DNA from 4 places in the Enterobacter sp. R4-368 genome. Region 3 is predicted to be linked to each of the others. Evidence: predicted binding sites of a transcription regulator. Region 3 holds the regulator's gene; each other region holds the start of a gene.
What was found. Region 3 encodes Fur, which represses iron uptake genes when iron is present. Its sites were predicted from a motif close to ATAATAATGAGAACNACTATCAA; they were not measured.

Region 1: fepD (Fe(3+)-siderophore ABC transporter permease) is a predicted target of Fur. The motif match lies at 1,545-1,567, and genes of this name have one in related genera.
Region 2: exbB (tol-pal system-associated acyl-CoA thioesterase) is a predicted target of Fur. The motif match lies at 2,248-2,270, and genes of this name have one in related genera.
Region 4: H650_RS06900 (Nramp family divalent metal transporter) is a predicted target of Fur. The motif match lies at 1,586-1,608, and genes of this name have one in related genera.

What each region holds. Positions count from the first base shown of each region.
Region 1 covers NC_021500.1:4,373,926-4,377,630, forward strand. The annotation lists gene fepG (iron-enterobactin ABC transporter permease) at 1-529, opposite strand, end outside; gene fepD (Fe(3+)-siderophore ABC transporter permease) at 526-1,530, opposite strand; gene entS (enterobactin transporter EntS) at 1,643-2,884, shown strand; gene fepB (Fe2+-enterobactin ABC transporter substrate-binding protein) at 2,885-3,705, opposite strand, start outside.
Region 2 covers NC_021500.1:2,275,046-2,278,750, reverse strand. The annotation lists gene H650_RS10625 (AraC family transcriptional regulator) at 1-82, shown strand, start outside; gene H650_RS10620 (DedA family protein) at 117-776, opposite strand; gene metC (cystathionine beta-lyase) at 893-2,080, opposite strand; gene exbB (tol-pal system-associated acyl-CoA thioesterase) at 2,332-3,063, shown strand; gene exbD (TonB system transport protein ExbD) at 3,070-3,495, shown strand; gene H650_RS10600 (SDR family oxidoreductase) at 3,545-3,705, opposite strand, start outside.
Region 3 covers NC_021500.1:4,497,149-4,500,853, forward strand. The annotation lists gene H650_RS20975 (beta-N-acetylhexosaminidase) at 1-1,051, shown strand, start outside; gene fur (ferric iron uptake transcriptional regulator) at 1,168-1,614, opposite strand; gene fldA (flavodoxin FldA) at 1,906-2,436, opposite strand; gene ybfE (LexA regulated protein) at 2,600-2,881, opposite strand; gene ybfF (esterase) at 3,014-3,705, opposite strand, start outside.
Region 4 covers NC_021500.1:1,481,211-1,484,915, forward strand. The annotation lists gene ypeC (DUF2502 domain-containing protein YpeC) at 1-266, shown strand, start outside; gene H650_RS06900 (Nramp family divalent metal transporter) at 308-1,546, opposite strand; gene H650_RS06905 (NupC/NupG family nucleoside CNT transporter) at 1,900-3,087, shown strand; gene H650_RS06910 (sensor domain-containing phosphodiesterase) at 3,128-3,705, opposite strand, start outside.

The sequences.
Region 1 (3,705 bases), 120 kb from region 3:
CGGAGAGCGCGGTTTCCAGCGAGGCATGCAGCAACAGCCAGGTATTAAACGCCACCAGCATCGCGCGAATGCCAATACCGACGATGATCAAGCGGAATGTCTCAATGCCGTTGCGCCAGGCCAGTAGCCAGACCACCAGCGAAGTGAGCATACCGCCGACCATCGCCGCCAGTGCGATAGCGGCCAGATGCTGACCAAACAGCACCATCGCCACCAGCACGCCGCTCCATGCACCGGTGTTAAAACCCATCACATCCGGGCTGCCGAGTGGGTTACGCATCAGCGACTGGAAAATCGCGCCGCTCACGCCAAGCGCTGCGCCCACCAGCAGCGCCATCAGCACGCGCGGCAAGCGCCACTCCATCACGACCCGTTGCATGGCACGCGGCGCGTCGCCGGTGAGCACGTCAAGCACCTGTGAAAATGCCAGCGTCACCGAACCGCTGCGTAAACCCCAGCTGGCTAAAAGCAACGCGGCGATAACCATAAACACGCAACTGCCGAGCAGGCGGCGGGAGGGCGCCATCATAAGTTGCCTCCGCGTGCGCGGCGCACCAGCACGATCAATACCGGCGCGCCGATAAAGGCACTGACTACGGAAACCCGCAGTTCGCCCGGCACCAGCAGGCGGCCAATGATATCGGCAAACAATAACAGGGCAGGGGTGGCAATCAGTGTGACCGGCAGCGACCAGCGGTGATCCGCGCCCACCAGCCAGCGCGCCATGTGCGGCATCATCAGGCCGATAAAGGCAATCGGGCCGACAACCGCCGTCGCGCTGCCGCACAGCACCGTGATCACCACTAAACCGAGCAACTGCGTGCGCGCCACGCGGCTGCCCAGTGCCGTGGCGGTGTCGCTGCCGAGGCTCAGGCTGTTAAGCGCGCGGCTCAGCATCAACGCCATGAACGCTGCCAGCAGCACCGGGATCAGAACAATTTTTAGCGTTTGCAGGGTGCGGATATCCAGCGAACCGGCCTGCCAGAAGCGCAACTGGTCATAAACGTCGGCGTTAAGCAATGAAATACCGCTGGATAATCCTTCCAGCACCGCCGCCAGCGCTACGCCCGCCAGCGTCAGGCGAACCGGGCTGAGTTGCCCACCGCCCTGGCTGCCGGTAAAAGCGACCAGCAGCGACGCCGCCAGTGCGCCGCAAAAGGCGAGCAGTAGTTGTTCGACAGGGGAGACAGCGCCCAGCAGCGCCGCGCCGAGCACAATGGCGAAGCTGGCACCGGCGTTAACGCCGAGTAAGCCTGGATCGGCGAGCGGATTTCTCGTGAGCGTTTGCATTAACGCCCCGGCAATGCCCAGTGCGCCGCCCGCGAGTAAACCTGCCAGCGTTCGCGGCAAACGGGCATCGTTGACGATGGTGCAGTCCGCGCTCTGACAGACGCCAGTGAGGGCGTCGATGATGACCGCGGCGGGCAGAGGTTTTGCACCAATAAACAGGCTGAGTGCAATGGCGACAACCAGCAATATCAATAACCCGGCGAGGGTAACGGGGCGCGCCGGGAAAGCAGAACACGACATAAAACGTCCCAAATTTGATAATGATATTAATTATCGTTATCGATCTTGTTTTGGTATGTTACCATGCACAGCCTGCGAATGGACATAGAAAGTGTGTATTTAAGGCATTGGAATGAAGCAACAATCCTGGCTGTTGAACCTGAGTCTGCTGCGTACGCATCCGGCTTTTCGCGCGGTATTTCTGGCGCGTTTTATCTCGATTCTCTCGCTGGGCTTGTTGGGCGTAGCGGTGCCGGTACAAATCCAGGCGATGACCCACTCCAGCTGGCAAGTTGGCCTTGCCGTTACGCTGACCGGTAGCGCCATGTTCGTCGGCCTGATGTTTGGTGGTGTTTTGGCGGATCGTTTTGAACGCAAGAAACTGATTCTGCTGGCGCGTTCCACCTGCGGCGTCGGTTTTATTGGCCTGTATTTGAATGCGTTGTTGCCGGAGCCTTCGCTGCTGGCAATTTATCTGCTCGGTTTGTGGGATGGTTTTTTCGGCGCGCTGGGCGTAACGGCGCTGCTGGCGGCGACACCTGCGTTGGTCGGGCGGGAAAACCTGATGCACGCTGGCGCCATTACCATGCTGACGGTGCGGCTGGGTTCCGTTATTTCGCCAATGTGCGGCGGTTTGTTGCTGGCAACCGGCGGTGTGGCGTGGAACTACGGGCTGGCGGCGGCGGGCACGTTTATCACCTTGTTGCCGTTACTGAGCCTGCCTGCATTACCGCCACCGCCACAACCGCGCGAGCACCCGCTGAAATCGCTACTTAGCGCCCTGCAATTTTTACTGCACAACCCTTTGATTGGCGGCATCGCGCTGCTTGGTGGGTTATTGACGATGGCAAGCGCGGTGCGCGTGCTCTACCCGGCGCTGGCGATAAGCTGGAACATGTCGGCGGCAGAAATTGGCTTGCTGTATGCCGCGCTGCCGCTCGGCGCGGCCATTGGCGCGTTAACCAGCGGCAAGCTGGCGCACAGTGAGCGCCCCGGCGTGATTATGCTGCTGGCGTCCGTTGGCGCGTTTATCGCCATCGGTTTATTCAGCCTGATGCCCGTCTGGGCGCTGGGCGTGCTGTTTCTGGCGCTGTGCGGCTGGCTGACGGCGGTGAGTTCGCTGCTGCAATACACGCTGTTGCAAACGCAAACTCCGGAAGCGATGCTCGGGCGAATTAACGGTTTATGGACGGCGCAAAACGTCACGGGTGACGCCATTGGTGCCGCGCTGCTGGGCGCGATGGGGTCAATGATGACGCCCGCCGCATCGGCGAGCATCAGCGGTTTTGTGCTGGCGATAGTGGGCGTGTTGCTGGTGGTGGTGCTTGGCGAGCTGCGGCGTTTTCGCCAGGTGCAGCCCGCCGCCGAAGCCTGATTAACTAAACAGCGCCGCCAGGCGTTGTAACACGCGGGTGGCGCTGTAGTAATCAAGGCGGAAAGTTTCCGCGCCGAGTGCGTACACGCGGTGATCTTGCACCGCAGGCAGGTGCGCCAGCAGCGGGTTCTGGCTGAGCGCATCCGCGTCTTTCTGGTCGCTGGCAAACAGGAACAGCACCTCGCCATTCAGCCCGGCGGCCAGATTCTCGCCGCCTAACTGGACAATGTCATGACGTTTCCCCTGGCTCTGACTGGCGTGCAGATTCGCCGGTAACGGCGCGAGGGTAAAGCCCAGTTGCTGCATCAATTGGCCCTGCGCGGAATCTTCAGTCCACAGATTGGCGCTGTGTGCCGCCGGGGTATAGACCAGCGCGCTGACCGGCTGCGGCGGCAGTTTCATGCGTGCTTTAACGTCCGCAAGCTGTTGATTGAACTGGCTGATACGCGCCGCCGCCTCTTTTTCGTGACCGGTGATTTCACCAAGCTGCGTTAACAGCGCCTGCCAGCTTTTGTCGTCGTAGTTGATGATAAGCGTCGGGGCGATGGTTGATAGCTGATCATACAGCGGCAACGCGGAGTCGCCGCCGGTGGCGCTGATCAGGATTAAATCCGGCATTTGTGCAGCGACGGCTTCAGCGTTGGGTTCCCCAATGTAAAGCCGCGCGACATTACGCTGCCGGGCAATTTCCCCCCACTGGCGCAAAAAGCCTTGTTCGTCGGCAAAACGGTTATTTGGCGTGGTCGCGCCGCTGGCGATAACTGGCGCATCAATCGCCAGTAGCGAACCGGTGAGCGTCACGCTGGTGGAAACAATACGCA
Region 2 (3,705 bases), 2.2 Mb from region 3:
ATTCAGCCGTGAGTTTAAGCGTTATTTTGGCCTGACGCCGGGAGAAGATGTGGCGAGAATTCGCATGATGCAGGGAATGTAAAACGTCCCCTCTTCATGCCGAAGAGGGGAACACGTTACGCGTTGCAGTACTTTTTCTTCAGCACTACCGTGACGGCGCCAACCAGGCCGACCACCAGCAGGAATACCGGCAGCAGCATCAGGAATGTCATGACCTGATCTTCATGGCGCTTCACAAATGGGATCATGCTGATGGCGTAGCCCAGCGAGGTCACCGCGCCGACCCACAGCAGCCCGCTCAGCCAGTTAAATAACTGGAAACGGCGGTTAGAGAGGCCGGAGATGCCCGCCATCGTCGGCAGCAGAGTGCGGATAAAGGCCAGGAAACGCCCCGCCAGCAGTGCCAGCAGACCGTGACGGTCAAACATATAGGTCGCCCGCTCGTGATATTTCACCGGTAACTGCGATAGCCAGCTTTTCACCACGCGCGTATTACCAAGCCATTTGCCCTGGATATAGCTCAGCCAACAGCCGAGACTGGCGGCGGAAGTGAGGATGGCTAACGTCGCGACGAAATCCATGCAGCCGCGCGCAATCAGCGCACCAGCCAGCAGCAGCAAACTGTCACCGGGTAAAAACGAAGCAGGAAGCAGGCCGTTTTCTAAAAAGAGGGTGGCAAACATTACTAAATAAACAACACCCACAACATGTGGATTTGCCAGCGCAGCAAAGTCGTGATGCCAGAGCGCAGCAATAATATCTTGAATAACAGCCATGGACTTTCCCGTGGAACCGCGTAGAGGAGGGTATTGTACTCCAGTTCGCCTGAAACACCTTGATCGGGGGCGCAAGAAACGAGAATTTTCTGAATACTTACGCCCGTAAGCCAGGTTTACACGATGCGCTGGAAGCCCGCCACTAAATCCTCAATCAGATCGTCAACATTCTCTAAACCAATGTGCACTCGGATTAATGTGCCGGTGAAATCCACTTCGCCGTCCGGGCGAATCGCCGCCAGTTGCTCCGGCTGATTGGCGAGTATCAACGACTCGTAACCGCCCCACGAATACGCCATGCTGAACAGCGAGAAGTGGTCGAGGTAGTTCGCTAACTCTTCATTGTTCAGACGTTTATTGAGCACAAACGAAAACAAGCCGCTGCTGCCGCTAAAATCCCGCTTCCAGTACTCGTGGCCTTTACTGCCGGGAAGCGCCGGGTGATTCACGCGCGCCACCTGCGGATGTGCCGCCAGCCATTCGGCAATTTTCAGGCTGCTTTCGTGGTGCTGACGCAGACGAACGCCCAGCGTACGCAGGCCACGGCTGGTCATATACGCCGTGTCGGCATCCACCATTTGCCCCATCAAATAGGCGTTTTCGCGCAGTTGTTCCCAACAACGGGCATTGGACACCGCCGTACCAATCATGCCGTCGGAGTGGCCAATCAGGTATTTGGTCGCTGCCTGAATGGAGATATCAATATCGAATTCCAGCGCCCTGAACAGCACGCCCGCCGCCCAGGTATTGTCGATCATAATGATGGCGTCTGGCGCAACGCTTCGCACCGCCTGCACAATCGCCGGAACATCGTGGACTTCCATGGTGATTGAGCCGGGAGATTCCAGGAACACCACTTTGGTGTTCGGCTGAATCAGCCGCACGATGCTGGAGCCGATCATCGGGTCGAACCAACTGGTGGTGACACCCAGTTTGGTGAGAATTTTGGTGCAAAAATCCTGGCTGGGTTCATAAGCGGTGTTGGTCATCAACACATGATCGCCTTGTTCAACAAACGCCAGAATGGTGTTTGCCACCGCCGCCGCGCCGCAGGGGAAAAGCGCGCAGCCCGCGCCGCCTTCCAGTTCGCACATCGCGTCTTGCAGCGAAAAGTGCGTGAGCGTGCCGCGACGCCCGTAAAACAGCTCGCCGTTGGCACGGTTACGCGTCGCGTGTTTTTTGGCTTCAACGGTGTCGAATACCAGTGAAGAGGCGCGCTGGATGACGCTATTCACCGACCCTTGCGTGTATTTTTTGCTGCGCCCTGCGTTAACCAGAGCGGTATCAAGATGCTTTGCTGTCATTCTCGCTCAACCTGTTTTTATACGTCTGGATGTCCAGACTACCATGATTGTTGGCGGATGCCTCGCAGTGTTATGCCGGTGAGTGAATTTTTTCCAGAAAATGTTCAATGGTGTCTGTTTACTGCTTAAGCGCAAAGAAAATGACTTTTAATTCAGGCACTCTGCAAATACTAATGAGAACTACTATCAATTCGACGACTTTTTGATATCATGGCGCACAGATTTTGTGATTTGCGTCTCGGAGATACACTGTGGGTAATAATTTGATGCAGACGGATCTATCCGTGTGGGGCATGTACCAGCATGCCGACATCGTTGTGAAGGTGGTGATGATCGGCCTGATTCTGGCGTCTGTCGTCACGTGGGCGCTTTTCTTCAGCAAAAGCGTCGAGATGATTTCGCACAAGCGCCGCCTCAAGCGTGAGCAGCAGCAGTTGGCTGAAGCCCGCTCTCTGGATCAGGCGAGTGAAATTGCTTCCGCTTTCCACGCCCGCAGCCTGAGCACAATGTTAATCAACGAAGCCCAGAACGAACTGGAGTTATCCGCCGGCAGCGAAGATAACGAAGGCATTAAAGAGCGCACCGGTTTTCGTCTGGAACGTCGCGTTGCCGCCACCGGTCGCCATATGGGGCGCGGGAATGGCTATCTGGCAACGATTGGCGCGATCTCGCCGTTTATTGGTCTGTTTGGTACCGTCTGGGGCATCATGAACAGCTTCATCGGCATTGCGCAGACGCAAACCACCAACCTGGCGGTTGTCGCGCCGGGCATCGCGGAAGCGCTGCTGGCAACGGCTATCGGCCTGGTTGCAGCTATCCCGGCGGTGGTGATTTACAACATTTTCGCCCGTATGATCGGCAGTTATAAAGCGATCCTTGGCGATGTTGCCGCGCAGGTTCTGCTGCTGCAAAGCCGCGATCTGGATCTGGCCGCCAGCAACGCCCAGCCGGTTCGCACCGCGCAAAAATTACGAGTAGGTTGATTCGTCATGGCAATGCGTCTTAATGAAAACCTGGACGATAACGGCGAAATGCACGAAATCAACGTCACGCCGTTTATCGACGTGATGTTAGTGCTGCTGATTATCTTTATGGTGGCCGCGCCGCTTGCCACGGTTGATGTAAAAGTTAACCTGCCGGCATCGACCAGCCAGCCGCAACCGCGCCCGGAAAAACCTGTTTACCTGTCGGTAAAAGCAGATAACACCATGTTTATTGGTAACGATCAGGTTACCGATGAAACGATGGTTAACGCGCTGAATACGCTAACCAAAGGTAAAAAAGACACCACCATCTTCTTCCGCGCGGATAAAACTGTGGATTACGAAACAATGATGAAGGTGATGGATACGCTGCATCAGGCGGGATATCTGAAGATCGGTCTGGTGGGCGAGGAAGTCGCGAAAGCGAAGTAATGCCTAACACAACAAAAAAGCTGGCGGATGCCAGCTTTTTTTATGCCTGTTATCCAAGGTGCTCGCCGCCCGTCACGCCATGCACTTCGGCGGTAACGTAGCTTGATTCCTGGCTCGCCAGATAGACATAAATCGGTGCCAGTTCCGCAGGCTGGCCGGCACGCTTCATTGGCGTTTGCTGGCCAAACTGCGGCAGTTTCTCCTGCGGCT
Region 3 (3,705 bases):
TGACGAAGCGAAAAATATCTATCTGGGTACAGGCTATACGGATCAGAAAAAACCGGAAGCGGGCAAAGGCATTATCGATCAGAGCAATCAGGATAAGCCATGGGCGAAATCGCAAGCCTGCCAGGCGATGATCAAAGAGGGCAAAGTTGCCGATGTTGAACATCTCTCCAGCTATTTCGGCGTGGAAGTCAGCAAGCTGGTGAAAGCACACGGCATTGATACTATGCAGGCGTGGCAGGACGGTTTGAAAGATGCCAAAGACGCGTCGGTGTTCGCCACCGATCATGTCAATGTTAACTTCTGGGATACGCTCTACTGGGGCGGTTTTGACTCGGTGAATGACTGGGCGAATAAAGGTTTCCGTGTTGTCGTCTCCAATCCTGATTACGTGTATCTCGACTTCCCGAATGAGGTCAACCCGGCGGAAAGCGGCTATTACTGGGGCACGCGTTTTAGCGATGAACGTAAGATTTTCAGCTTCGCCCCGGACAACATGCCGCAGAACGCGGAAACCACGCTCGATCGCGATGGCAACCCGTTTAGCGCGAAGTCCGATAAACCGTGGCCGGGCGCGTATGGCCTTTCCGCGCAGCTGTGGAGCGAAGTGGTGCGCACCGATAAGCAGATGGAGTACATGATCTATCCACGTATGGTTTCGGTGGCTGAACGCGCATGGCATCGTGCGGGCTGGGAGCAGGATTACAAAGCCGGACGTGAATACAAAGGCGGCGTGACACATATGGTGGATGTGAAAGCGCTGGAACGTGACTGGCAACGCTTTGCGAACCTGTTAGGTCATCGCGAACTGGCGAAACTGGATAAGGCTGGGGTTCATTACCGCCTGCCAGTACCGGGCGCGCGCGTGGTCGGTGGAAAACTTGAAGCCAATACCAGCTTCCCTGGCATGGTGGTTGAGTTCTCAACCGACGGCGGCAAAAACTGGCAGCGCTACGACGATAAAGCGCGTCCGCAGGTGAGCGGGGAAGTGCAGGTGCGCACCGCCAGCCCGGACGGTAAACGCTTTAGCCGTGTCGATAGCGTAAAAGCGTAATGTGATGCAGCGATTAAACCCAGCGGCGCGAGCTTGCCGGGTTTTTTCTTTTATTGCCAATGTTGCAGGCAAAAAAAAGCCAACCGTCAGGCTGGCTTTTTAGGTTTCAAAAGCAGTTATTTCGCGTCGTGCGCGTGTTCATCTTCGCGGCAGTCACCTTCGGCGCAGTGGCCGTAAAGGTAAAGACTGTGGTTAGTCAGGCGAATGCCGTGTTTCGCGGCAATTTCACGCTGACGCGCTTCAATGGAGTCATCACTAAATTCAATCACCTTGCCGCAATCGAGGCAGATCAGGTGATCGTGGTGATGTTGCTGAGTCAGTTCAAAAACGGACTTGCCGCCTTCGAAGTTATGACGGGTCACAATCCCGGCGTCGTCGAACTGGTTCAGTACACGGTAAACCGTTGCCAGCCCGATCTCTTCGCCCATGTCGATCAGTCGTTTGTATAAATCTTCCGCACTGACATGATGGTTATCCGGTTCCTGAAGCACTTCAAGGATTTTTAACCGAGGAAGCGTGACTTTCAGGCCGGCCTTCTTTAATGCGGTATTGTTGTCAGTCATGCGGAATCTGTCCTGTTGCTATACGATTCACTTCCTTAGCGGAAGTTATAAGGAATGCACCTGGGGTAATGCGTCTCATTATAGAACTGCCATGGCTGGATGAAAACTGCAAGCCCTCAAGTAAAGTAAGCTTATAAAACGTGGTGTCGCCAGCAAAGTCCTTTGCGACGGCACCCAGTTTAGCAGGGCTCATTGTACAGCGATGGAGAAAAAAGTTAAAAATTTGTAGCAATTATTTCCATTGCTTTTATCTATTAATACGGCGTAACCCACAGATTACGCCGTAGAAAATCAGGCGTTAATGATATCGTCCAGGTGCAGCTCTTCACGAACCTGTTTTACCCATTTCTGTACGCGTTCTGCGGTCATCTCGGGTTGACGGTCTTCGTCAATCGCCAGGCCAACGAAGTGGTCGTCATCCGCGAGACCTTTAGAGGCTTCAAAATGGTAGCCCGCGGTCGGCCAGTGGCCAACGATGGTCGCGCCGCGCGGTTCGATGATATCGCGAATGGTGCCCAGCGCATCGCAGAAGTATTCCGCGTAATCTTCCTGGTCGCCACAGCCGAACAGCGCAACTAATTTACCGTTAAAGTCGATCTCTTCCAGCGTCGGGAAAAAGTCATCCCAGTCGCACTGCGCTTCACCATAGTACCAGGTAGGAATGCCGAGCAACAGAATGTCATACCCTTCGATATCTTCTTTGCTGCTCTTGGCAATGTCATGTACGTCGGCAACGTCTTTACCAAGCTGACTCTGAATCATTTTCGCGATGTTTTCGGTGTTACCGGTGTCGCTGCCGAAGAAAATGCCTGTAATTGCCATGAGTAAAATAACCTCTTGAAACTTAATGAGTATGGTGGTGGCGCTACGCCCACAGATAAGGGCAATCATAGCAGAACAGGGAAGCACGCGGAAACTGCTATCGCGTCGGACTGCACTGTATGACACATGAAAGTGTTATTTCGATGATGTTTCGGAGGATTCGCTAGCCGCGCAATGCTTTCAGCTGCGCCAGCAGCATCTCTTCGATAAGCTCGCTGCGGCTCATATCTCGCGCTTCTGCCAGCTCGTTTAACGCATCGACGGCTTCCACGTTGAGTTTTAATTCGACACGCTTAAGCCCACGAACTTTATCGCGTTTTAGCTGATTGCGTTTATTGATGCGCAACTGTTCATCGCGCGAGAGCGGGTTTGTCTTCGGCCGTCCCGGGCGACGCTCATTCGCGAACAGATCTAGTGTCGTACGGTCCGTTTGTTCTTTAGCCATGGTCTAAACATACTACGGGAAAAACAAGCAATCGGGCGGCGCGCCCGGGCTGAATAGCGCGCCATCATACATCAGCACAACGGACACGCCAACGACCGGGCGCGTTGAAACGACCAGTCGCCGCCTTTTTAATCAATTTGTCTTTTCAGCGAGATAGCGACGGATAGCGCGCAAAACCGCATCGGGTTTCTCGGCATGTACCCAATGACCTGCACCTGCAATCACATGTGCTCGCGCCTGCGGGAACTGCGCCAGCAGCGCGTCACGGTAGGCTTCAGTGACGTAAGGGGAGTTTCCCCCGCGAACAAACAGGGCCGGTTTATGCCATGCAGGAATCGTTTCCCAGCCGACAATATGCGGGTATTGATCCCATAACACCGGCACATTGAAACGCCATGCGCCGTCGACAAAGGATTTCAGCAGGAACTGAATGACACCTTCTTCATTTATATGTTCGCGCATCAGGGCAGCGGCTTGCTGGCGAGTGGATGCCCCGGCATCGCTCACCGCATTGATGGCGGCAAAAATTTCGTCATGGCGTCGCACCTGGTAATCCACTGGTGCAATATCAATCGCCACCAGTTGATCAATACGCTCCGGCGCAAGCGCTGTTAACGCCATCACCGCTTTACCACCCATGGAGTGGCCAATAAAGGTCGCTTTATCAAGCTGATGGGCATCCAGCGTATCCAGCAGATCCTGCGCCATGGCCGGGTAGTTCATTTCTGAAGCGCGTTCTGAAAGACCGTGGTTACGCATATCCACTTGCAACACATCATGATCCTGAACCAGCTCACGGGCGAGCACGCCAAGGTTATCGAGGC
Region 4 (3,705 bases), 2.0 Mb from region 3:
CAAATGCTGGCGAAATCACCCTGTTGCCATCTGTGAAATTACAAATTGGCGATCGCGATAATTACGGTAACTACTGGGACGGCGGCCGCTGGCGCGACCGTGACTACTGGGGCCGCAACTATGAGTGGCGCGGCAACCGCTGGTATAAACATGATCGCGGCTGGCATCGCGGCTGGGACAAACAGAACGCGTATGAACGCGGTTACCGTGAAGGCTGGCGCGACCGCGACGATCATCGTGGCCATGGCCGGGGACATCACCACTAATTCAAAAAAAGGAGCGCGAGCGCTCCTTTTTCTCATGCTATTTACAGACCTGCCGCACTGCCGATTAACAGCCAGCCATTCAAACTGACCACCAGCACCACAATCACCCAGCCAACCCGTTTAACCATTGGCGTATTGACTAACTCGCCCATTAATTTGTGGTTACTGGTGAAAATCAGCAGTGGCACCAGCGCCAGCGCGATGCCGAAACTCAGCAGCACCTGGCTCATGACAAGGATCCTCGTCGGATCCAGCCCCAGCCAGATAACAATAAACGACGGCATCATGGTGATGGTGCGCCGCACCCACAGAGGTATATGAAAACGCACAAACCCCTGCATCACCACCTGCCCGGCCAGAGTCCCCACGACCGTTGAAGAAAGCCCCGCCGCTACCAGGCTAAGACCAAAAATGGTCGCTGCGGCATGGCTTAATAACGGCTCAAGCGTCAGGTACGCCTGGTCGAGATCGGCAACACCGGTGTGACCGTTAAAATGGAACGCCGCTGCCGCTGTCGCCATCATCGCCAGGTTTACAAATCCGGCGATAGTCATGGCGATACCCACATCCCATTTGGTGGCGGAATAACGCTCGCGCTGAGTGCCCTGGTGCAGATGCTGCGTCAGAGACGAGTGCAGATAAATGACATGCGGCATAATAGTCGCGCCCAGTACGCCAGCTGCAAGGAACACTGCTTCACTACCCGGCAAACTCGGGATCACAATGCCTTGCGCCAGCTGGGCCAGTTTCGGCTGAGAAAAAACCAGCTCAACAATATAAGCCGCAGCGACAAACAGCAGCAGGCCGCCTATCACTTTCTCCAGCGGTTTTTGCCCCCGCCGCTGTAACATCAAAATCAAGAATGTCGCCACGCCAGTAAGCACCGCACCTTGCAGTAACGAAACGCCGAGGATGAGCTTAAACCCGATGGCAGCACCGATAAACTCCGCCAGATCGGTTGCCATGGCGATAATTTCCGCCTGCACCCAGTAGAACCACACCAGCGGGCGCGGATAGTGATCGCGGATCTGCTCTGCGAGGTTCTTCCCGGTGGCAATCCCCAGCTTGGCGGAAAGCAGCTGGATCAACATCGCCATAATATTGGCCCAGACCACCACCCACAGCAGTTGGTAGCCAAAACTGGCGCCCGCCTGAATATTGGTAGCGAAGTTGCCCGGGTCGATATAACCGATAGCAGCAATAAACGCCGGTCCCATTAAGGCAAACCGTAATTTGCGCGCTGCACGCCCATTACTATTCTCAACGCGACTACTGTTCATTTATTGCCCCTAAATATAGCCTTTGCTATGTTTTATGCTACCAAAATGAGAATGATTATCAAGTTCATTTAAATGGGTTTACCTGATTTCTCTGATAGCCAGAAACAATAGAAGGGTTGAATGTCAAGGATGGTGACGGCGACAACAGCATTTGCCGCAGCGTTATGTTAAGAGTCTAGCAGTATGACGCAACTTTTCACGCTTTTACTTAACATAACAGAAATGTATGTTGGATCACTAATTTTGAGTCTGGTCACAGGTCATTAATATAGTGTGTGTTTGATCTCGTTTTCTTTTGTCTTGTTACATAGAATGTGCACGAAATTCCTACCCGTCTCATATTTGGAGCAAATATGTCCCGCGTTTTGCACTTTGTCCTGGCGCTTGCTGTTGTGGCGCTGCTTGCCCTGCTCGTAAGCAGCGATCGCAAGAAGATCCGCATTCGTTTTGTTATTCAACTGCTGGTGATTGAAGTTTTACTGGCCTGGTTCTTCCTGAACTCTGATATTGGCCTCGGCTTCGTTAAAGGCTTCTCCGAGATGTTCGAAAAACTGCTCGGTTTCGCCAACGAAGGTACTAACTTCGTCTTCGGTAAAATGAATGATGAAGGTCTGGCGTTCTTCTTCCTGAAAGTGCTGTGCCCGATTGTCTTCATTTCTGCTCTGATTGGCATTCTGCAACACATTCGTGTGCTGCCGATCATTATCCGCGCCATCGGTACGGTGCTGTCCAAAGTGAACGGTATGGGCAAACTGGAGTCGTTTAACGCTGTTAGCTCCCTGATTCTGGGACAGTCTGAAAACTTCATTGCTTACAAAGACATTCTCGGCAAAATGTCCCGCAACCGCATGTACACCATGGCAGCGACCGCCATGTCGACTGTTTCGATGTCCATCGTCGGTGCGTACATGACCATGCTCCAGCCGAAATATGTTGTTGCGGCGCTGGTGCTGAACATGTTCAGTACCTTTATTGTGCTGTCGATTCTCAACCCGTACCGCGTGGATGAGAGCGAAGAAAACCTGCAAATGGCGAAGCTGCACGAAGGCCAGAGCTTCTTTGAAATGCTGGGTGAATACATTCTGGCGGGCTTCAAAGTTGCCATTATTGTTGCGGCAATGCTGATTGGTTTTATCGCCCTGATTTCCGGCCTGAACGCACTGTTCGCCGCCGTGCTGGGCATCTCCTTCCAGGGAATTCTGGGCTACATTTTCTATCCGATTGCCTGGGTGCTGGGCGTACCGGCTCACGAAGCGCTGCAGGTTGCCAGTATCATGGCCACCAAACTGGTTTCGAATGAATTTGTGGCGATGATGGATCTGCAGAAAATCGCAGCTAACCTCTCTCCGCGTTCAGAAGGCATCCTGTCCGTGTTCCTCGTGTCCTTCGCGAACTTCTCGTCTATCGGCATTATCGCCGGTGCGATCAAAGGCTTGAATGAAGAACAAGGTAACGTGGTTTCCCGTTTCGGTTTGAAACTGGTGTACGGCTCCACGCTGGTGAGCGTGCTGTCTGCGGCTATCGCCGCGCTGGTTATCTGATTGTCATAGGCTAAAAAAACCGGGGATTTTCCCGGTTTTTTTATTCAGCTTTAGCCAGCGGCTGCGGTTTACCCAGCAAATAGCCCTGCAAATAATCGACGCCAGCATTCAGCAATAACTCGCGCTGCGCTTCATTCTCCACATACTCCGCAACAACAGTCAGCGATTTGGCCTTCGCCAGTTCGCATATCGCTTTGACGATCATCGCATCCTGCTTGTCCTGTAAAATATCCCGGATAAAACAGCCATCGATTTTGAGGATATCCGCCTGCAGCCCTTTTAAACGTTCGAAGTTGGCATAGCCAGTGCCAAAGTCATCAATCGCGATTTTGAATCCTGCTTTTCGCAACTGCTTCATATTTTGGATACTCGCTTCTGAATTAGAGAAGGCCTGCTCTTCCGTTATCTCAATAATTACCTGCCGCGGAGAGACGGCATAACGCGCGAAAAGAGCCAGAAATTGTGTAGCAAACTCTTTTTGCATCAGGGTAAGCGGCATTAAATTCACAGAATAACGTGCCGAATCGCCAGGCTCAGGATGCGCCTGCATCCACTGGAGCAGGCACTCTATAACCTGCATATCAAACCGTGCACCAAGGTTGAACTGGGCAATAACGG